Regions from separate parts of the Niveibacterium sp. genome, predicted to be linked through region 2. Evidence: predicted binding sites of a transcription regulator. Region 2 holds the regulator's gene; each other region holds the start of a gene.

Region 1 (5,374 bases), on a different contig from region 2:
GGCGTGGCAATCGTGTTCTTCGCCGACCAACCAGGCCTCGCCCCGGAATGGCGGCTGTTCGTGATCACCGGCTTTCTCGGTGGCCTGACGACCTTCTCCACCTTTTCAGCCGAAGTCACGACGCTGCTGCAACAGGGCCGCCTCAGCTGGGCGCTCGGCGCGGTGTCGATTCACGTGGCCGGTTCGCTGTTGATGACGCTCGCCGGCATGGCCAGCGTTGGGCTGCTCAAACGCTTGTAAGGAGACCACCATGCAAGGCGTGCTGCTGAACTTCTACACCGAACAGAACCGCAAGCACCGCGGCCGCCCGCTCGCCGAGTGGCTGCTCGAAGAAGCGCGCCGGCTGGGCGTTTCCGGCGCAACGCTGCTGCATGCGGCGGAAGGTTTCGGCCGTGCTGGCCGGCTGCACGCGGCGCACTTTTTCGAGCTCGCCGATCAGCCGGTGGAAGTGTCGATGGCCGTCTCGCCGGAAGACGCGGACCGCATGATGGCGCGCGTGCGCGAAGAGGGGGTCAAGCTCTTCTACGTGCGCATCCCGGTTGAATTCGGCAGCACTACCGATTGATCGATTGCCCCCGGCGGCACTGCCTGCCGGGGGTTACACCTTCTTGCCGGCACGGCGGCAGATCTTGCCGCTGCCGCGCGCCCCAGCCACTCCCCTTAGCTCAGCCCCCTCGCCGAAACCCCGGCGTCAGTTGCAACCGCACCGTACGCATCTGGTAATAACCATGACTGCATTCTGGTGTGGAACTGGCGTGTACAGGTCATGACTGCCCGCCCGGCAGCGGCCGCCCATCACAGGCGCGGCAACCTACACGGAGGAGCACAGCATGAGCATCAGCGGCATTTCATCCGGCGCCAGCCAGTTCGCCAGTGCGCTGTTTTCGAAGATCGATACCCGCCAGCAGGGCTACATCTCGCAAGATGACCTGACGACCGCGTTCAGCCTCGTCGACCAGGCGCGCGGCAAGCGCAGCGATATCGACGCAGCCGAAGTCTTCAAGCAGTTCGACAGCGACAGCGACGGCAAGGTCACGAAAGACGAGTTCTCCACCGCGATCGAAAACCTCGCCGCGCAGCTCGATCAGCAATTGATGAGCTCACGCATGGGTGGCGCAGGCGGGCCCGGCGGCGCAGGTGGCATGCCGCCCCCGCCGCCGAAGGACGACGCCGGCTTCACGAAAGACCAGCTGAGCAGTCAGCTCGAGGAAATCGGCAGCAGCGACAGCAAGCGCTCTGAATTGCTGAACAAGATCGTCAGCAACTTCGACAAGGCGGACACCGATGGCGACGGCAAGGTCAGCTTCAAGGAAGCGATGGCCTACGACAAGTCGACGCAGACCAGCGACAGCAGCAGCACCGACACCCGCAGCACGAACGCGCAGGCCAACGGTGAAGCGCAGTTGATGGCGAAGATCCTGCAACTGGCGCACGCCTACGGCAATTTCGGCAGCGAGCAGAACAGCGCCGCCGTCGCCAGCCTGCTGTCGACGCAGGCCTGATGCGCGGCAAACGCCGGGGTGCCGCAGCGCCCCGGTGGTTCAGCGCAGCAGCGAGATCGCGATGATCCCCATGCCGACGCCGATCATCGCATCGAGCACCCGCCACGAGGCCGGCTTGGCGAACAACGGTGCCAGCCAGCGCGCGCCATAGCCGAGCAGCATGAACCAGCTGACCGACGCGGCAATGCAGCCGAGCCAGAAGCCGACCCGGTCCAGCCCATGCTCGCGCCCGCCGATCGAACCAATCAGCACGATCGTGTCGAGATAGGCATGCGGGTTCAGGTAGGTGAAGCCGAGCACCAGCACGATTGCCTGCTTCAGCGGCATAGTCGGCGCGTCGGTCGGCGTCAGCGCGTGCGCGCTGAAGGCCGAGCGCAGTGAGCGCAGGCCGTACCACAACAGGAAGGCCGCACCGCCCCAGGTCGCCACTTCCACCGCAACGGGGAAGTGCTCGATCACCTTGCCCATGCCGGTCACGCCGAGCCCGATCAGGAAGGCATCGGACAGCGCACAGACCAGGATCGTCGGCAGCACATGCTGTCGCGTAAGGCCCATCTTCAGTACATGCGCGTTCTGCGCGCCGATCGCCATGATGAGGCCGGCGGTGACGAGGAAACCTTGAAGGATGACGTGGGTGTTCATGCTGCACCTGATCGCTCTGCTTGTTATCGAGGCCCGTCGATACGCCCGCAGCCGCGCGAGGCAGCAAGGAGAGGCGGCAACGCTGCGACCGGCACCGGGTCGGTGTGCGGACGTATCGACTGCGTGGGCACTCGCGGAACCTTTGTCGGACCGCGATACAAAGGATAGCGGCCAAAGCAGCATCGAATTAGCGATCTGAAATTTACAGATCAACCATTAGCAACGTTAATACTCAGAATCGGCCGTCTTTAGGCCCGCCTTGCGCCGTCGCTCAGCGCGGCGACGCGCGAGTTCCGGCACATCAGGTGTTCCGCCCTGGAACAGCCTGTGTTTCAAAACTGGACACTCGTAGCACCTGCCACCCTCAACGCTTAGCTCACGCCGGTTTGCTTGAGAAGCCCGCACGGCTTGGGTTTTCGGGCGATCCGGCAACGCCGCCACGAAGCCTGGCACGGGCACTGCAGAAGGGATCTCCGAGGCGAAGCAATCGCCCGCACACCTACAACAGGAGGAGACAGACCATGAGCTACGCCCTTCCCGGCCAGGCCGGCGCGCCCGTCGCGTTCAAGCAGCGTTACGACAACTTCATCGGTGGCAAGTGGGTGCCGCCGGTGCGTGGCGAGTACTTCGACAACATCACGCCGATCACCGGCAAGCCCTTCTGCCAGGCCGCGCGCTCGACCGAGGAGGACGTCAACCTCGCGCTGGACGCCGCGCACGCCGCCGCCGAAAAGTGGGGCCGCACCTCGCCGGCCGAGCGCTCGAACATCCTGCTGAAGATCGCCGAACGCATCGAGGCCAACCTCGAGCGCCTTGCCTACGCCGAGACGGTCGACAACGGCAAGGCGATCCGCGAAACGCTGAACGCCGACATCCCGCTCGCGGTCGATCACTTCCGCTACTTCGCCGGCGTGCTGCGCGCGCAGGAAGGCTCGATCAGCGAGATCGACGAGAACACCATCGCCTACCACTTCCATGAGCCGCTGGGCGTGGTCGGCCAGATCATCCCGTGGAACTTCCCGATCCTGATGGCGGCGTGGAAGATCGCGCCGGCGCTGGGGGCCGGCAACTGCGTGGTGTTGAAGCCGGCCGAATCGACGCCGGTGAGCATCCTGGTGCTGGTGGAATTGATCGCCGACCTGCTGCCGCCCGGCGTGCTCAACGTCGTCAACGGCTACGGCAAGGAAGCCGGCATGCCACTCGCAACGAGCAAGCGCATCGCGAAGATCGCCTTCACCGGCAGCACCGCCACCGGCAAGCTGATTGCCCAGGCCGCCGCCGGCAACCTGATCCCGGCGACGCTGGAGCTGGGCGGCAAGTCGCCCAACATCTTCTTCGCCGACGTCGCGGCTAAGGACGACGACTTCCTCGACAAGGCGATCGAGGGCCTCGTGCTGTTCGCCTTCAACCAGGGCGAGGTGTGCACCTGCCCCTCGCGCGCGCTGATCCACGAATCAATGTACGACGAGTTCATGGACCGCGTGCTGGCACGGGTGCGTGCAATCAAGCAGGGCAACCCGCTCGATGCAGCGACCATGATGGGCGCGCAGGCCTCGCAGATGCAGATGGACAAGATCCAGAGCTACCTCGCGCTCGGCAAGCAGGAAGGGGCGAGCTGCCTGATCGGCGGCGACCGCGCGCAGCTTGGCGGCGAGCTGGCAGAGGGCTACTACATCCAGCCGACGATGTTCCGCGGCCACAACAAGATGCGCATCTTCCAGGAGGAGATCTTCGGCCCGGTCGTCGCCGTGACCACCTTCAAGGACGAAGCCGAGGCGCTCGCGATCGCCAACGACACGGTCTACGGACTCGGCGCCGGCGTGTGGACGCGCGATGCCAACACCGCCTACCGCATGGGCCGCGGCATCAAGGCCGGCCGCGTGTGGACCAACTGCTACCACGCCTACCCGGCGCACGCGACCTTCGGCGGCTACAAGGAATCAGGCATCGGGCGCGAAACGCACAAGATGATGCTGGACCACTACCAGCAGACGAAGAACCTGCTCGTGAGCTACTCCCCCAAGGCCCTGGGCTTCTTCTGAGAATCCGCCGCTCGGCTGCTGCGCACGGCGATCTCGGGACTGCGGTGCTCGCCGTACCACTTGTACGGCTGCGCTCCTCCTCCCGACCTCGCCGCGCTCGCGACGCCGATCGACGGACTCTCGCTGGAAGAGCCGCGGCTGTTGCGCGGCGAAAACTCGAATCGGGATGCTCCATCCCTCCCTTGTGGGGCGACTTGTCGCCCCTCTTTTTTTCTGCAGCCATCGATCCGCGTGGCGAGTTCGGCCGCCAGCCCGAAGGCGGCCGCGGCAGTGCGGACGCGGGCTCGTAAGCTGCGCGAAGGTTTGAGCGACCATGCTGCCTGCCCCAGATCCGCCACGAGGTGATGCCATGCCCCTGCCTGCCACGCTCGATGCTCACCGCCAGCGCATCGCGCAGGCGCGCGAAATGGCCTTCGTGCAGGGCGAGCCGCCAGAAACGCTGGTTGGCGAGGAAGTGCTCGCCTCGTGGCAGCGCAGCAGCGCGGCCGGCCTGTCGCCCAACCTGCCGAAACCGCCCGCACTGGTTGCACAGCCGCGCCTGCGTGAAGCGCATGAACGCAACGGCCAGCTGATCGCGCTGGCGCAGCCGGTGATCGACACCGTCGCGCGGCAGATCCGCGACAGCGCTTCAACACTGATCCTCGCCGACGCCAACGGGCTGATCCTGCGCTCGCTCGGCGACGCCGATTTCCTCTCGCGCGCCGAGCGCGTCGCGCTGTGCCCCGGCGCGGACTGGAGCGAAGCGCAGCGCGGCACCAACGCGATCGGCACCGTACTCGCCACCTCACGCGCGCTGGAGATTGTCGGCGGCGAACACTTCCTCGCGCACAACACGCAACTCACCTGCAGTGCAGCCCCGCTGTTCGACCCCACCGGCCGGCTCGTCGGTGTGTTCGACATCTCCGGCGACTACCGCGCCTACCAGCCCCACACGCTGGGGCTCGCGCGCATGGCGGCGCAGTGGATCGAGCAGCGCCTGTTCGAAGCGGATTTCTCGCGCCATCTGCTTCTCGCCTTCCATCCGGAGGTCGACTACGTCGGCGTGCTCGGCGAAGGCGTCATCGCGATCCGCGAAGACGGTGCGGTGCTCGGCGCCAACCCGGCCGCACTCGCGATACTCGGCTTGCGCCGGCGCGCGCTGGACGGTCTCGGCTTTGCACAACTGTTCGAGCAACCGCTCGCCCGGCT
Region 2 (5,374 bases):
TCCGGCAAAACCACGCTGACGCTGCAGGCGATTGCCGAAATGCAGAAGATGGGCGGCGTGGCGGCCTTCATCGACGCCGAGCACGCGCTCGACGTGTCCTACGCGCAGAAGCTTGGCGTGAATGTTGGCGACCTGCTGATCTCGCAGCCGGATACCGGCGAGCAGGCGCTCGAAATCGCTGACATGCTGGTCCGCTCGGGTGGTGTCGACATCCTGGTCATCGACTCGGTTGCTGCGCTGACGCCGAAGGCCGAAATCGAGGGCGAGATGGGCGACCAGCTGCCCGGCCTGCAGGCCCGCCTGATGTCGCAGGCACTGCGCAAGCTGACCGGCAACATCAAGCGCACCAACACGATGGTCATCTTCATCAACCAGATCCGCATGAAGATCGGCGTGATGTTCGGCAACCCGGAAACCACGACCGGCGGTAACGCGCTGAAGTTCTACGCCTCAGTGCGTCTGGACATCCGCCGTACCGGCACGATCAAGAAGGGCGACGAGGTGATCGGCTCGGAGACCAAGGTCAAGGTCGTCAAGAACAAGGTCTCGCCACCGTTCAAGGAAGCGCACTTCGACATCCTCTACGGCGAAGGCATCTCGCGTGAAGGCGAGATCATCGACATGGGTGTCGAGCAACGCTTCGTCGACAAGAGCGGCGCTTGGTACGCCTATAACGGCGAGAAGATCGGGCAAGGCAAGGACAATGCGCGCGAGTTCCTGCGCTCGCATCCTGAGACTGCACGCGAAATCGAGAACAAGATCCGCGTTCAGTTGGGCCTGCCCGAGCTGCCGGCCGGGGAAGCTGCCGCGGCCTGAACGGGCCACGAAGACAAGCGATGAGCAGCGACGAGCTGAAAGCCCGCGCGCTGCGCACGCTGGCGCAGCGCGAGCACAGCCGGGCCGAATTGGCGCGCAAGCTCGCGGCGCATGGCGAGCCGGAAGCGGTCGAAGCGGTGCTTGAACGGATGAGCGAACTGGGCCTGCTGTCCGACGCCCGCTTCGCCGAAAGTTATGTGCGCAGCCGCGCCGGCAGGCTGGGCCAGCGACGCATCCAGCACGAGCTCGCACAGCGCGGCGTGGATCAGGACACGATCAGCGACGCGCTAGCGAGCGAGTTGGGCGAAACAGAGCTGGAACGCGCCCGGGCCATATGGGCACGCAAGTTTGGCAATGTGCCGGGCGATGCAAAGGAATGGGCGCGCCAGGCGCGCTTTCTGACCGCCCGCGGATTCTCCGCGGAGGTCGTGAGAAAAGTGTTGAAAGAGCCGTTCGATGAGTCTGCTTAAGGTAGGCGGTCTATCCAAGCGCTACAAGGCGCGCACCGTCGTGCGCGATGTTGGCTTCGAAGTCGGCAGCGGTGAGGTCGTCGGCCTGCTCGGCCCCAACGGTGCCGGCAAGACGACCTGCTTCTACATGATCGTCGGCCTGGTCCGCGCCGATGGCGGCAATATCATCCTTGACGACAAGGAGATCACCCACCTGCCGATCCACAAGCGGGCGCATCTGGGCTTGTCCTACCTGCCGCAGGAAAACTCGGTCTTCCGCAAATTGACGGTCGCCGAGAACATCCTCGCGGTGCTCGAACTGCAGAAGCTGCCAAAGGATCAGCTCACGGCCCGGCTCGACCAGCTGCTGGGCGAACTGGGCATCACGCACCTGCGCGACGCCACCGCGATGTCGCTGTCGGGGGGCGAGCGCCGCCGCGTTGAAATCGCACGCGCGCTGGCCACCAACCCGCAGGTGATCCTGCTCGACGAGCCCTTTGCCGGCGTCGACCCGATCGCCGTGATCGACATCCAGAAGATCATCCGCTTCCTGAAGGATCGCAACATCGGCGTGCTGATCACCGACCACAACGTGCGCGAGACGCTGGGTATCTGCGATCGCGCCTACATCATCACCGAAGGGGTGGTGCTCGCCAGCGGCCGCCCTGACGAAATCGTCCAGAACGACAAGGTTCGCGAGGTCTACCTCGGCGAACATTTCCGACTCTGATCGCGCAACCCCTACGATGAAGCCCTCGCTCCAGCTCCGTATCTCCCAGCAGCTCGCGCTGACCCCGCAGCTGCAACAGTCGATCAAGCTGCTGCAGCTATCGACCCTGGAGCTCAACAGCGAAATCGAGCGCATGCTGCTCGAGAACCCGTTGCTCGAACGCGAAGACGCGGAATCGGACCCGGAATCCTGGGGCCAGTCCGCCACCACCCCGAGCGGCGACGAACGCACCGACACCGCCAACGATGTCGCCGCGGAGGCAGCGGAGACCTCACCCGAACCGAGCGAACCGAGCTTTGACGATGCCGGCAGCTACGACGACGGCCCCACCGAGTGGTCCGGCGAAGGCGGCGGCAGTGGCAGCGGTAGTCGCGACGAGGACGACGAGACGGACTTCCAGGAATTCCGCGCGGCGCAGACCAGCCTGCGCGACCACCTGGATGAACAAGTCGCCCTGATGCCGCTGTCGGACCGCGATCGCGCGCTGCTGCGCTTCATGATCGAAGCGCTCGACGACGATGGCTACCTCACCCAGCCGCTCGAAGAACTGCTCGAACTGCTGCCACCCGAATTCGAAGTCGACGTCGACGAGTTGCAGATCGCGTTGGCGCATCTGCAGAACCTTGACCCCACCGGTATCGGCGCCCGTTCGCCGGGCGAATGCCTGAAGCTTCAGTTGCGTTTGCTACCCGAGAGCACAGCGCGCGATGCGGCGATGGTGATCGTCGAACAGCATTTGGAGCTGCTTGCCGCGCGGGACTTCGTGCGCCTGAAGCGGCATCTGGGTTGCAGCGACGAGACCCTGCGCGAAGCGCATCAGCTCGTCTGCAGCCTCGATCCACGCCCCGGTGCACGGTTTGCCGCAATCGAGACGCGTTATGTGATCCCGGATGTGATCGTGCGCAAGGTACGCGGCCACTGGAGTGCGACACTGAACCCGGACGCAATGCCCAAGCTGCGGATCAACCAGCTCTACGCCGGCATCCTGCAGCAGCACCGTGGCTCGGCCGGATCACTGGCCGGGCAGTTGCAGGAGGCGCGCTGGATGATCAAGAACGTACAGCAACGCTTTGACACGATCCTGCGGGTCTCCCAGGCAATCGTTGACCGCCAGCGGCAGTTCTTCGATTATGGGGACGTGGCAATGCGCCCGCTGACGCTGCGCGAAATCGCAGAGCAGCTTGATCTGCATGAATCGACGATCTCGCGGGTGACCACACAGAAGTACATGGCCACGCCAAGAGGTATCCTTGAACTGAAGTATTTTTTCGGCAGCCACGTCGCCACGGATTCTGGCGGCGCGTGTTCAGCTACGGCGATTCGTGCGCTGATTCGCCAGCTGGTCGCGGCAGAGGATCGCAAAAAACCGCTTTCCGATGCGCGGATTGCCGAGCTTCTCGGCCAGCAGGGGATAGTCGTTGCGCGACGTACCATCGCAAAGTACCGCGAGTCGCTCAACATCCCGCCGGTCAGCCAGCGCAAGATGATCTGAGAGGATAAATCATGAACCTGAACATCACCGGACACCATCTCGAAGTTACCGCCGCCCTTCGCGACTACGTAACGTCGAAACTGGATCGCGTGATTCGCCACTTCGATCATGTCACCAGCGTGAACGTGATCCTGTCGGTGGATAAGCTGAAGCAAAAGGCGGAAGTGACGGTACATGTACGCGGCAAGGACATTTTCGTCGAGAGCATCGAGGAAGATCTGTATGCCGCAATCGACGCCATGACGGACAAACTGGACAGGCAGGTTCTCAAGCACAAGGAAAAGTCCTACGATCACGGCCACGAGGCGCACAAGCGCCAGTCTGCAGAATCGTAATCACGGTCGCTCTAGTGAATCCCGGCGCGTAAGCTTGCGGAAAGCCCCCGCGCCGAACATGAGCTGACCCCGGATCTGCGCGCCTTCGGGCGCGCAGTGCATTTCTGAACCCCCAAGCATGAATCTCATCGCCCCGCTGCTGCCGCCGTCCAATGTGCTCGTCGACCTTGACGCGAGCAGCAAGAAGCGCGTTTTCGAACAGGCAGGCCTGCTCTTCGAAAACCATCAGGGACTCGCGCGCAGCGCTGTCTACGACGCGCTATTCACACGCGAGAAGCTCGGCTCTACCGGGCTCGGTCAAGGTATTGCGATCCCGCACGGCCGCATCAAGGGCCTGCGCGACGCCGTCGGCGCCTTCATCCGCCTCGCCCAACCGGTGCCCTTCGAGGCGCCGGACGGCAAGCCGGTGAACCTGATGTTCGTGCTGCTGGTGCCCGAAAGCGCCACCGAACATCACCTGCGCCTCCTGTCGGAACTGGCGCAGATGTTCTCCGACCGCAGCTTCCGCGATGCCCTGACGCTGGCCAGCGATACATCCGAGGCACACACCCTGTTCGTGAACTGGAACCCGAATGCGGCGAACTAGCGTCGCCCGCATCTACGAGGACAACCGCGATCGGCTCGGCCTGAGCCACCTCGCCGGCCCGCTCGATGTCGAGGTGCAGGTCCCGAACGAGAAGGTGTGGCCGGCCGAACTGGTCGGCCACCTCAACATCATCCACCCCAACCGCATCCAGGTGATGGGCGAAGCGGAACTGGGCTGGATTCGCCGCCAGGCACGCGACAAGGTGCAGCATCAGCTTGAAAGCATCTTGCTGGCGCATCCGCCGGCGATGATCGTGGCGGATGGCTGTGAAGTGCCGCCACTGATCCAGAGTGCATTCGAAAGCGCACGCGTTGCGATGTTCACGACCTCGGCCGAAACGGCGCGGGTGATCGATTCGCTGCGCACCTACCTCGCGCGCAACCTCGCCGAAAAGACATCGCTGCATGGCGTGTTCATGGACGTACTCGGGCTCGGCGTGCTGATCACTGGCGATTCGGGCGCAGGCAAATCCGAACTGGCGCTGGAACTGATCTCGCGCGGCCACGGCCTGGTGGCCGACGATGTGGTCGAGGTTTCGCGCATTGCGCCTGGCGTGCTCGAAGGGCGCTGCCCGCCGATGCTGAAGGACTTCCTCGAAGTCCGCGGCCTCGGCATCCTCAACATCCGCACGATCTTCGGCGAGACGGCCTGCCGTCGGAAGATGAAGCTCAAGCTGGTCGTGCATCTGCACCGTCAGATCCGCGGCGAGAGCCCACAGATGCCCCGCCTGCCACTGGAAGACGACATGCAGGACATCGTGGGGGTGCCGACGCGGCGCGTTACCTTGCCTGTCGCGGCCGGCCGCAACCTTGCAGTGTTGCTGGAAGCGGCGGTGCGAAATACCATTCTTCAGTTACGTGGCATAGACTCGATGCAGGAATTCGTTGATCGCCAGCGCTCGGCGCTGGATCTCGACGAAGAAGACCTGTAAGCCGACCGTCTTCACCGCGGCCGCGTGATCCGCGG
Region 3 (5,374 bases), on a different contig from region 2:
GGCTCGGCTAACCTGATCTTCCTGCCGATCGCGAAGAAGCTGCAGGCGCACATTTCTCAGCTCGTCGCCGTACGCGAAATGCTGGTGGACGGTCTGGTTGGCATCGCCCATGGCGACAACCCGCGCATCATCGAGAGCCGTTTGCAGGGCTACGTGACCTGATGCGTCGAGGCACCCGTTCTGGGTGCCAGAAAAAACCTTTGTTCAATAGCGCGGCAGCTGTGCCTGAACGTGGCAGAGCGCGCCCGCGCGGCATCCGTCATATCAGATCGGAACGCTCGGGCTGCCGGCGGCTCAAGTTATGGCGGCCTACGCCGTTCTTTTCATTGTCTTGAGCGCATTTAACGGAACGCACCATGGGCCGCCGCAAACACGAGGAAGAACACGAGAACCACGAGCGCTGGCTCGTTTCGTATGCGGACTTCATTACGCTGCTGTTTGCGTTCTTCGTCGTGATGTATGCGCTGAGTTCGATCAACGAGGGTAAGTACCGGGTGCTTTCCAACTCACTGGTCAGCGCCTTCCGTAACGTGACGACCAACGCCGATGGTATGCAGATCGTGCCGCGGGCGTCGATTGCCGGGGCGGTGCCGCAGCAGGCGAAGGTGCAAAAGTCGCCGGCGGAGAGCGAGGCGCGGGTGCAGGCACGCCAGCAGATGCACAGCATGGCGGAGCAGGTGCGCCGGGTGCTTGAACCGCTGGTGCGTGGCGGGCAGGTTTCGGTGAACGAGGGCGCGCACGGCATCTCGATCGAAATCAACGCCAGTGCGCTGTTCAACCCCGGCGAAGCCTATCTTGGGAGTGACGCGGTGCGTGCGCTGCGTGCTGTGGGGGAGGTGCTCGCGCAGGGCGACTTTCCGATTCGCGTAGAGGGGCACTCGGACAACATCCCGATCGCCACGGCGGCGTTCGCATCGAACTGGGAACTGTCGTCAGTGCGTGCGAGTTCGGTGGTGCGCTTGTTCATTGACACCGGTGTCGATGCGCGCCGGCTGACGGTGGCGGGTTACGCTGATCAGCGGCCGATTGCCGACAACAGCACGGCTGAAGGCCGGCAACGCAATCGCCGGGTCAGCATCCATGTCGAGTCGATGTTGCCGCCGAGCGCTGAAGCGCCCGCGGTCGGGCCGGTGACACCCAATCCTGGGGGAGCCGCGCTCGGGGCCACACTGCCGGAGTGATGTGGTGGCGGGGGTGATTCGGCTTGGGCGCTGATGCCGAAGTGCCGCTCAGGCGCGACCGAAAAGTCGGCCGCCCGGGCGGCTTGATGTCACGCCGTCGGCGTCGTAAAGACTGGGGCCGGTGCTCGCGAGCAGCACGCTCATCGCTTGTTGATTGGCCCGCAGCTGATCCCGGATGAACTCGCCGTTGCGCAGGTTGAGCTGCTGCGCGCGTGCGGCCAGATCAAGGTAGTGGCGCCATGCACGCTGCGTCTGCTCGGGTAGCTGCGCGATGAATTCTGCGATCTTGCCCGCTCGTGCATCGATACCGGAACGGCTGAGCAGTAGCGCGCGGGCGTTTTCCGCCTGCTGCAACTGGCGTACCGCGGCGGTCTTGTCTTCCGCCAGGCTCAGCAAGGCCTCGATCTGGCCGGTAATCAACAGTTCGTGTTCGTCCTCAAGTAGACGAACGAACCGCTCCAGCTGGCCCGAGACTTCGGCCAGCAGAGCGGAAAACTGTGCTTGGAGCAGGGCAGTCGGGTTCAAGCGCTAAGCAGCCTTGGCGTGCGCGAAATCAAGCCTGGCGAGGCTGGGCTTGCAGCATCTGGCGGACGCTCTCGATCAAGCCGTCGGCCACTTTTTCCGGATTGACGCGGAAACGTCCGTCCGAGATGGCTTGCTTGAGTTCGCCGACCTTGGCCGCATCCACTTCGGGCACTCCCGACAGGGTTGCTTCCATTTGCTGCAGGCGCGAAGCCAAGGGCGATACGTCAACCTTGGAACCCGCTTCAGCGCCGGGCTTGGCCGCGCTCTCGCGCGTACCTCGAGCCTTTACGTCGCCGGCGTTGCCGACGGACTTGTACGAACCTTCGATCTTCATGATGTCGCTCCTGTTTTCGCCTGTTCGATGACCTTGCGGCGTGGCATTCGCACCGTCAGCAAGGTCTTCTTCGGCTTGTTGTCAGGTTTAACGGCGCTATCTCGCGGAACTTTAAGCATTTTTCATCATTCCGCAGGGCCGGTTTTTCTCTACTGCCCCACCTCGACGCGGCCTCCGGTGCGGGCGATGCCCTGCAGCACGCGGCCGGATTCGAGCCGCACCTGGACCGGCTGGCCATCGGCGGCGGCAGTCAGTGCGACCCCTTCGTTCGCAACCTGAAAGCCGGGTCCTTGCGATATGACCTGGACGCGCTGCCCGCGTTCCACGGCCTGTACCACCAGAAGCTGGTTGCTGCGCAAGGCGGTGCCACCCGGTACGGCTTGCCGCAGTATGCGACCGGCGGCCTGCTCGGGGCGCGTCAGGGTGCCTGGCGGCAGCGCGGCGATGTCACCGCGGCGTACTTCCCAATCCTGCGTGTTCAGTACTTCGCCGGCGGCCAGCGGTCGGGCGGCGATCAGGTAGTCGTCTTCAACCCTGACGCGTGCCGGGATGAACAGTGTCCAGGCGGGTTGCGGGCAGCGAACGCCCACCGTGGTATGCCCCCAGGCGCGCTGGCCGCTTGGCAGAAAGGGCTGCAGTGCGCTGCAGCGCTTGGCGTTGCGGGGGATTGCGGTATCGGCAATTTCAACCGTGGCGACTTGGTTGCCGCGCGACGCGTCGGCAAGAAGGAACTGCGTGACTGCCTCGCGCAGCGCCTGTCGGGCGTCGTTCTCTGGTGCGGCCGGGCTGCTCGGCAGGGCGAACAGCAGCAGCGTGGCGATCAGGAAGCGTTGGACTGACTTGGCTCGCATGGCGCGATTGTCACACGGTCGGCGTTTGCCGTGCCGGCGGCAAGGCTTGCCGGCAGTGCTGGCCGCTCGCGCACGAATTGCCGCCTGAATCCCGGTCTTTTCGGCGCAAGGCCGCATGGTGCTAGCCCTGAGAATGCTGGCACGGAAGCTGCAAAGAGGTAGGCGAGTGATTCGGACCGCTTACTGCAGACCGGGCCACCAGGAGATTTGCGATGACCATGACCGCTCTAGACCGTCACCTCGGGTTCCAGCAAGCCGCGCTGAATGCGCGGGCTTATCGCCAGGAGTTGCTCGCGGCCAACATCGCAAACGCCGATACCCCGCACTACAAGGCGCGGGACATTGATTTCAAGGAGGCGCTCATGGGCGCACTGGATGGCAAGGTCAAGCCGCTTGCGCTGACGACAACGGCTCAGCGGCATATCGAGGGGGGTGTCAAGGCGCCGCTCGCGCCGTTCGTCAAATACCGTCAGGAGGAGCAGTCGGCGGTCGATGGCAACACGGTGGATATGGACGTCGAGCGTTCCGCGTTTGCCGAGAATGCGGTGCAGTACGAGGCGAGCCTGACCTTCATCAACGGCCTGCTGCGCTCGATGCAGCAAGCGATCCAGAACCAGTAAGCGCGGGCGGCCATCATGAGCATGCTTAATGTTTTCAACGTGGCGGGGTCGGCACTCAGTGCGCAGTCGGTGCGCCTCAATGCGGTCGCGAGCAATCTGGCCAACGCCGAAAGCATCGTGAAGGCCGATGGACAGCCCTATCGCGCCAAGCAGGTGATCTTTGAGGCAACGCCGATGGGCGGCAGCGGCGCGATGGGCGTCCATGTGAAGCAGATGGTCGAGTCCGCCGCGCCTGGCAGGATGGTGTACGACCCGAAGAATCCCGCTGCGAGCGCCGAAGGCTATGTGCAGATGCCGAACGTGGATGTCGTCGAGGAAATGGTCAACATGCTGTCGGCCTCCCGTTCATATCAGACCAACGCTGAAGTGATGAATACCGCCAAGACCCTGATGCAGCGCACGCTGCAAATCGGTCAGGGCTAAGCAGGAGCTCAACGATGTTTATCTCGAACAACACGAATACTGGCGCCGGCGTCGTCAGCTTGGATCTGCTCAATGCCCTCAACGGCACGAGCAAGAAGAGCAGCACCAGTACCGACGCGGTGTCGCAGGATCGCTTCCTGACCATGCTGACCACGCAGCTGAAGAATCAGGACCCGATGAATCCGCTGGACAACTCGCAGATGACGTCGCAGCTCGCGCAAATCAGCACGGTGGATGGTCTGAAGAAAGTGAACAGCACGCTCGAATCGATGCTGGGCACCTTCCAGACCAACGAGACGATGCAGGCGGCCGCGATGGTGGGCCGGGGTGTGCTGGTCGACGGCAAGGGTCTTCAGCTCTATCAGGGTCAGGCGCTGGGTGGCGTGGAGCTCGCTTCAGCGGCCGACAAGGTCAAGGTTTCGATCATCGACTCGAACGGGTCCGAGGTGGCCAACCTCGATCTGGGCGATCTCGAAGCAGGCTCCCATGTGTTCACCTGGGATGGCAAGACCAGCGCCGGCGCCGATGCAGCCGCCGGCAATTACACGATCAAGGTCAGTGCGGTGCAGGGCGACAAGAACGTCGACGCCACCGCGCTGCAACTCGGCACGGTCAGCAGCATCGTGCGCGGTGCGAAGGGTGTGGACATTGAAGTAGGCCGTCTTGGCATGTTCTCGATGTCGGACATCAAGCGGATTCTGTCCTGAGCGGGCGAGGAGAAGGACCATGGCATTCCAGCAAGGCCTCAGCGGGCTTAACGGCGCATCCAAGGCGATCGACGTCATCAGCAACAACGTCGCCAACACCAGCACGATCGGCTTCAAGAGCGCGCAGACCAAATTCAACGACGTGTACGCCGCGGCGCTCAACGGCGCGGCTGCCGGTGTGCAGGTCGGTATCGGTGTGAACGTCGGCGCCGTGGCGCAGCTGTTCAACCAGGGCAACATCACCCCGACTGGCAACCCGCTCGACCTGGCGATCAACGGCAACGGCTTCTTCCGAGTGCAGCAGCCGGGAGGAACGATCTCCTATACTCGCAACGGACAGTTTGAGATCGACAAGAACGGATACATCGTTAATTCCGCGGGCTATCGTTTGCAAGGCTATCCCGCAAACTCCCTTGGCGTGATCCTGCCGGCGACGCCGACCGACATTTACCTGAACACTGCGGATCTTCAACCGAAGCAGACCGAGTCGGTGAAGATGGGGATCAATCTTGATTCCCGTCAGACGGTGCCGACGGTGCCCTTCACCAGCACGGCCGCAGCGCCGCTACCCGATCCGCTGTCGTACAACTCGTCGACCTCGGTGTCTATCTTTGACTCCCTCGGCAATTCGCACATCTACACGATGTACTTCGTGAAGAGCGGCGGCGGCACCTGGGACATGCACACCTCGGTTGACGGCGCGGTTACAACAGGGCCGACACCGCTGGCCTTC
Region 4 (5,374 bases), on a different contig from region 2:
CCGGCGTCTACCAGATGGACCGCCGCCGCCAGCGCGTCGACGCCGCGATCGAGCGGCTCGGCCTGGCGGGGCGCGCCAACCAGCTCGCCGGCGGGCTCTCCGGTGGCTGGAAGCAGCGCATGGCGCTGGCTGCCTGCATGCTGCATGAGCCGAAGCTGTTGCTACTCGACGAGCCCACCGCCGGCGTCGACCCCAAGGCGCGGCGCGATTTCTGGGAAGAGATCCACGCGCTCGCCGCCGAAGGCATCACCGTACTGGTCTCAACGCACTACATGGACGAAGCCGAGCGTTGCCACCGCCTGGGCTACATCGCCTACGGCCAGTTGCTGGCGCTCGGCACGCCGGCACAGCTGGTGGAGCGCAGCGGCTTTTCGACCTGGCATGTGCGCGGCAACGAGGTGTCGGCACTGGCGGCGCAGTTGCGTGGTGCGCCGGGTGTCGACATGCTCACGCGCTTCGGCAACACCCTGCATGTCAGCGGTAGCGATGCGGCCGCGCTGGCCGCCGCGATCGCGCCGTGGCGCGCGGCGCCGACGTTCGAGTGGTCGGCCGCGGCGCCGCAGCTGGAAGATGTGTTCATCCATCTGATGGGCCAGACGCGCGACAACTTCCAGGCGGGGCACTGACATGTTCGCGCTGCTGCGGGGCCTCTCCTTCGCACGCCTCATCACCGTGATGCGCAAGGAGTTCATCCAGCTCCGCCGCGACCGCCTGACCTTCGCGATGATGGTCGGCATTCCGATCATCCAGCTCATGTTGTTCGGCTTTGCGATCAACGGCGATCCCAAACACCTGCCGACGGTCGTGGTGGCCGAGGAGCAGAGCGCGTTTGCACGCAGCCTGAGCGCCGCGCTGACCGTGTCGGACTATTTCGATATCGTCAGCACCAGTGCCACGCAGGCCGACGCCGACCATATGCTCGCCGAGGGCAGCGCACAGTTCGCGCTGGTGATTCCGGCCGACTTCTCGCGCAAGCTGATCCGTGGCGAGCGCGCGCAGATCCTGCTCGATGCCGACGCCACCGACCCCACCGCCACCGGCAACGCCATCGCCGCGCTCAACCAGCTTGCGCCTGCCGCGCTTGCACGCGATCTGAGCGGGCCGCTCGCCGCGCACCTCGCCGCGCCAGCGCCCTTCGATGTGGTGGTGCAGCGCCGCTACAACCCGGACGGGCTTACCGCGTGGAACGTCGTCCCCGGTCTGATGGGCGTGATCCTGACGATGACGATGATCATGATGACCGGGCTCGCGCTGACGCGCGAAGTCGAGCGCGGCACGATGGAGAACCTGCTCGCCACGCCGGTGCGGCCGGTGGAAGTGATGGTCGGCAAGGTCCTGCCCTTCATCCTGATCGGTTTCGTGCAGGTGGTGCTGATCCTGCTCGCCGCGCGCCTGCTGTTCAAGGTGCCCTTCGTTGGCGGGATGTCGCTGCTGCTGTTCGGCGTGCTGGTCTTCATTGCCGCCAACCTGGTCGTGGGCATCACGATCTCCAGCGTGGCGCGCAACCAGATGCAGGCGATGCAGATGACCTTCTTCTTCTTCCTGCCCTCGATGCTGCTCTCGGGCTTCATGTTCCCCTTCCGCGGCATGCCGGCTTGGGCGCAGTTCATCGGTGAGGCACTGCCGCTGACGCACTTCCTGCGGCTGGCGCGTGGGGTGATGCTCAAAGGCAACGGCTTCGTCGAAGTCTGGCCGCACCTGTGGCCGCTGTTGCTGTTCATCACGATCGTGCTGGCGATCGGTCTCAAGCGCTTCCGCAAAACGCTGGATTGAACTGTGCGCACCAGGACGGGGCGCGTGCCAGCCATGCGCCGATTTGGTGCGCCGCCGCACGAAACCAGCACGATCACGCGCCGCAACCGTGCATGCGGTGCCGCGGCAGGCTCGAAAGACCGGGGTTTTCCGGGTGGCACGGTTCTCGCAAAGCCCCTGTTGCCGGCTCGCAACGCAGCGAGCCGTACGCGGAGGCGAGCATGGGAGCAAACGGGGCGTTCTTCGATGAGATGAACGGCGCGGCCGGCGAAACACGGCCGCATTACGAAGCCTTCGAGCGCTGGCTGGAGGCGACCGAGCCTTCACGCATCGAGCGCAAGCGGGTACAGGCGGATGCGCTGTTCCGGCGCGCCGGCATCACCTTCGCCGTATATGGCGAAGCGGCGGGCACCGAGCGCTTGATTCCGTTCGACCTGATACCCCGCATCATTCCGGCTGCCGAATGGCAGCAGCTTTCCGCCGGCCTGTCGCAGCGGATCCGCACGCTCAACGCCTTCCTGCACGACATCTACCACGACCAGGAAATCCTCAAGGCGGGCGTGATTCCCTACGAGCAGGTGCTGCAGAACGCGCAGTACCGGCCCGAGATGAAGGGTGTGGACGTCGCGGGCGGCATCTACTCGCATATCTCCGGCGTCGATATCGTGCGCGCCGGCGCCGGCGAGTTCTACGTGCTGGAAGACAACCTGCGCGTGCCTTCCGGCGTGTCCTACATGATCGAGGACCGCCGCATGATGATGCGGCTGTTCCCCGACCTCTTCGCCACCCACCGCATCGCGCCGGTGGACCACTACCCGGACCTGCTGCTCGATACGCTGCGCACCGTCGCGCCGAATGGCGTGTCGGACCCGACCGTGGTCTTGCTGACCCCCGGCAGCTACAACAGCGCCTACTTCGAGCACGCCTTCCTCGCGCAGCAAATGGGCATCGAACTGGTCGAAGGGCGCGATCTCTTCGTTACGCACGAAGGCGTGTTCATGAGCACCACCCGCGGTCGCCGCAAGGTGGACGTGATCTACCGCCGCATCGACGACGACTTCCTCGACCCGCAAGCCTTCCGCAAGGATTCGATGCTCGGCGTGCCGGGCCTCTTCGCGGCCTACCGCGCGGGCAAGGTCACGCTGGCGAACGCCATCGGCACCGGTGTTGCCGACGACAAGTCGATCTACCCCTACGTGCCGGACATGGTGCGCTTCTACCTCGGCGAAAAGCCGCTGCTCAACAACGTACCGACCTACATGTTGAGAAAGCCCGAGGATCTGGCCTACACGCTCGATCACCTGGCCGAACTGGTGGTGAAGGAAGTGCACGGTGCCGGCGGCTACGGCATGCTGGTCGGCCCCGCCTCGACCAAGGCCGAGATCGAAGCCTTCCGCCAGCGCATCATCGCTGCGCCGGAGAAGTACATCGCGCAGCCGACGCTCGCGCTGTCCACCTGCCCGACCTTCGTCGAATCCGGCATCGCGCCGCGCCACATCGATCTGCGGCCCTTTGTGCTCTCGGGCAGCGAGGTCCGTTTCGTACCCGGTGGCCTCACGCGCGTCGCGCTGAAGGCGGGCTCGCTGGTGGTGAATTCCTCGCAGGGCGGGGGCACCAAGGACACCTGGGTACTGGAGGCCTGAAAACATGTTGTCCCGTACCGCAGACCACGTTTACTGGATGTCGCGCTACATGGAGCGCGCCGAGAACCTCGCGCGCATCCTCGATGTGCATCACCGCATGTCGCTGCTGCCGCAGAGCGCCGGCGAGATCGAGCGGCAATGGACCGCCACCCTCGACATCATGGGCATGCTGGGCGCCTACCGCGCACAGCACGACGCGATGGACACCGACACGGTGATGCATTTCCTGATGTTCGACCGCGACAACCCGTCGAGCATCGTCTCCTGCCTGCGCGCGGCGCGCGAGAACGCACACACCGTGCGCGGCACGCTCACCTCCGAGCTGTGGGAGGCGATCAACGCGACCTGGCTCAAGGTCAACGACTTCGCGCCTTCGCGCCTTGCCGAGACGGGGCCGACCGAGTTCTTCGACTGGGTCAAGTACCGCTCGCACCTGTCGCGCGGCGTTACCGTCGGCACCATGCTGCGCGACGAAGCCTTCCACTTCACGCGCCTGGGCACCTTCATCGAACGCGCCGACAACACGCTGCGCATCCTCGACGTGAAGTACCACCTGCTGCGCGGCGCCCACACCCCGAACGATGCCGCGGTCGATTACTACCAGTGGAGCGCGCTGCTGCACTCGGTGTCGGCCTTCGAAATCTACCGCCGCGTCTACCGCGATCAGATCACGCCGAGCCGCGTGGCGGAGTTGCTGCTGCTGCGCCCCGACATGCCACGCTCGCTCGCGTACTGCATGCGCGAGGTGTATGGCCTGCTGCAGGCGGTGGCCAACGGCCGCTCGGCCGAGACGCAGCGCCGCGCTGGCGAGTTCGAGGCGAGCCTGCGCTTCGGCCGCATCGAAGAGCTGATGCGCGACGGCCTGCATCCCTACCTCGACAGTGCGCTGGAACGCATCCTCGATCTCGGCCAGCGCATCTCCGAAGATTTCCTGGTTCCCGTCACCACCTGAGGAGGCCTGCCATGACCCGTTCGCGCCCGAATCAGCCAAAGCCCGAGATGCCCGCGACGCCGCCCGCCGCAATGCTCGCGCTGTGGACCAAGCCGCTCGAAGACACGCCGTATGCGTTACAGGCCGAAGCTGGCCGCTTTGCCCCCGAGCCCTGGCAACTGACACCGGCCGAACGCGGCGCACCGCCCGGCTGATCTTCGCTTCACGGCGGCCCCCAAGGCTGCCGTGAAGTAGCGCTGGCTCCGCCCCGCAAGGGCGGCGACAATTCCGCCTTTCCGCGACCAAGCCTTTCTCCATGACCTACTGCGTCGGCATGCTCCTCGACGCTGGCATCGTGTGCCTTTCCGACTCGCGCACCAATGCCGGCGTTGATCACATCAACTCCTTCCGCAAACTCAACGTCTTCGAGCGCCCCGGCGAGCGGGTGATGGTGTTGATGACGGCCGGCAACCTGGCGATCACGCAGGCGATCGTGACGATGCTCAACGAACGCCTCAGCAGCACCGAGGGCACCAGCTTGTGGAGTGTGCCTAACCTGTTCGAGGCGGCGCGCCACGTCGGCGACACGATCCGCGAAGTGCACCGGCGCGACGCCGAATCGCTGCAGGCCTTCGGCATCGATTTCTCCGCGAGCCTGATCCTCGCCGGCCAGATCCGCGGCGAACGCCCGCGGCTGTTCAACATCTACGCGGCAGGCAACTTCATCGAGGCGACGCCCGAGACGCCGTATTTCCAGATCGGCGAATCGAAGTACGGCAAGCCGATCATCGATCGCGTCATCACGCGCGGCACCTCTCTCGACGAGGCCACCAAGTGCGCGCTGATCTCGATGGATTCGACCATCCGCTCGAACCTTTCGGTCGGCCTGCCGCTCGATCTGGCGCTGATCCGCACCGACGAATGCCGCATCGCGCGCCATCGCTCGATCGAGTCGCAAGACCCCTACTTCAGCATCGTGCGCAGCGAGTGGGGCCAGGCGCTGCGCGACGCCTTCAACGCGCTGCCCAACCCGGATTGGTCGCGCGAC

The links. Region 2 encodes sigma-54, which starts transcription at its own class of promoters, with help from an activator protein. Its sites were predicted from a motif close to TGGCACGCTTNCTGCTNA; they were not measured.
Region 1: a site for sigma-54 is predicted at 2,592-2,609, ahead of adh (aldehyde dehydrogenase). Genes of this name have one in related genera too.
Region 3: a site for sigma-54 is predicted at 3,029-3,046, ahead of flgB (flagellar basal body rod protein FlgB). Genes of this name have one in related genera too.
Region 4: a site for sigma-54 is predicted at 1,908-1,925, ahead of ACE3P0_RS12760 (circularly permuted type 2 ATP-grasp protein). Genes of this name have one in related genera too.

What each region holds. Positions count from the first base shown of each region.
Region 1 covers NZ_JAYRDJ010000003.1:163,743-169,116, reverse strand. Annotated here, with positions in the region: gene crcB (fluoride efflux transporter CrcB) at 1-240, shown strand, start outside; gene ACE3P0_RS04510 (DUF190 domain-containing protein) at 251-565, shown strand; gene ACE3P0_RS04505 (EF-hand domain-containing protein) at 831-1,502, shown strand; gene ACE3P0_RS04500 (LysE/ArgO family amino acid transporter) at 1,542-2,144, opposite strand; gene adh (aldehyde dehydrogenase) at 2,666-4,186, shown strand; gene ACE3P0_RS04490 (sigma-54-dependent Fis family transcriptional regulator) at 4,536-5,374, shown strand, end outside.
Region 2 covers NZ_JAYRDJ010000006.1:31,852-37,225, forward strand. Annotated here, with positions in the region: gene recA (recombinase RecA) at 1-816, shown strand, start outside; gene recX (recombination regulator RecX) at 837-1,286, shown strand; gene lptB (LPS export ABC transporter ATP-binding protein) at 1,273-1,995, shown strand; gene ACE3P0_RS06425 (RNA polymerase factor sigma-54) at 2,012-3,487, shown strand; gene hpf (ribosome hibernation-promoting factor, HPF/YfiA family) at 3,499-3,822, shown strand; gene ptsN (PTS IIA-like nitrogen regulatory protein PtsN) at 3,941-4,408, shown strand; gene hprK (HPr(Ser) kinase/phosphatase) at 4,395-5,339, shown strand.
Region 3 covers NZ_JAYRDJ010000007.1:97,672-103,045, forward strand. Annotated here, with positions in the region: gene ACE3P0_RS07310 (flagellar motor protein) at 1-162, shown strand, start outside; gene motD (flagellar motor protein MotD) at 357-1,181, shown strand; gene ACE3P0_RS07320 (flagella synthesis protein FlgN) at 1,230-1,706, opposite strand; gene flgM (flagellar biosynthesis anti-sigma factor FlgM) at 1,735-2,040, opposite strand; gene flgA (flagellar basal body P-ring formation chaperone FlgA) at 2,190-2,891, opposite strand; gene flgB (flagellar basal body rod protein FlgB) at 3,104-3,511, shown strand; gene flgC (flagellar basal body rod protein FlgC) at 3,527-3,934, shown strand; gene ACE3P0_RS07345 (flagellar hook assembly protein FlgD) at 3,949-4,641, shown strand; gene flgE (flagellar hook protein FlgE) at 4,661-5,374, shown strand, end outside.
Region 4 covers NZ_JAYRDJ010000018.1:5,793-11,166, reverse strand. Annotated here, with positions in the region: gene ACE3P0_RS12770 (ABC transporter ATP-binding protein) at 1-626, shown strand, start outside; gene ACE3P0_RS12765 (ABC transporter permease) at 628-1,773, shown strand; gene ACE3P0_RS12760 (circularly permuted type 2 ATP-grasp protein) at 1,974-3,395, shown strand; gene ACE3P0_RS12755 (alpha-E domain-containing protein) at 3,400-4,347, shown strand; gene ACE3P0_RS12750 (hypothetical protein) at 4,359-4,541, shown strand; gene ACE3P0_RS12745 (peptidase) at 4,643-5,374, shown strand, end outside.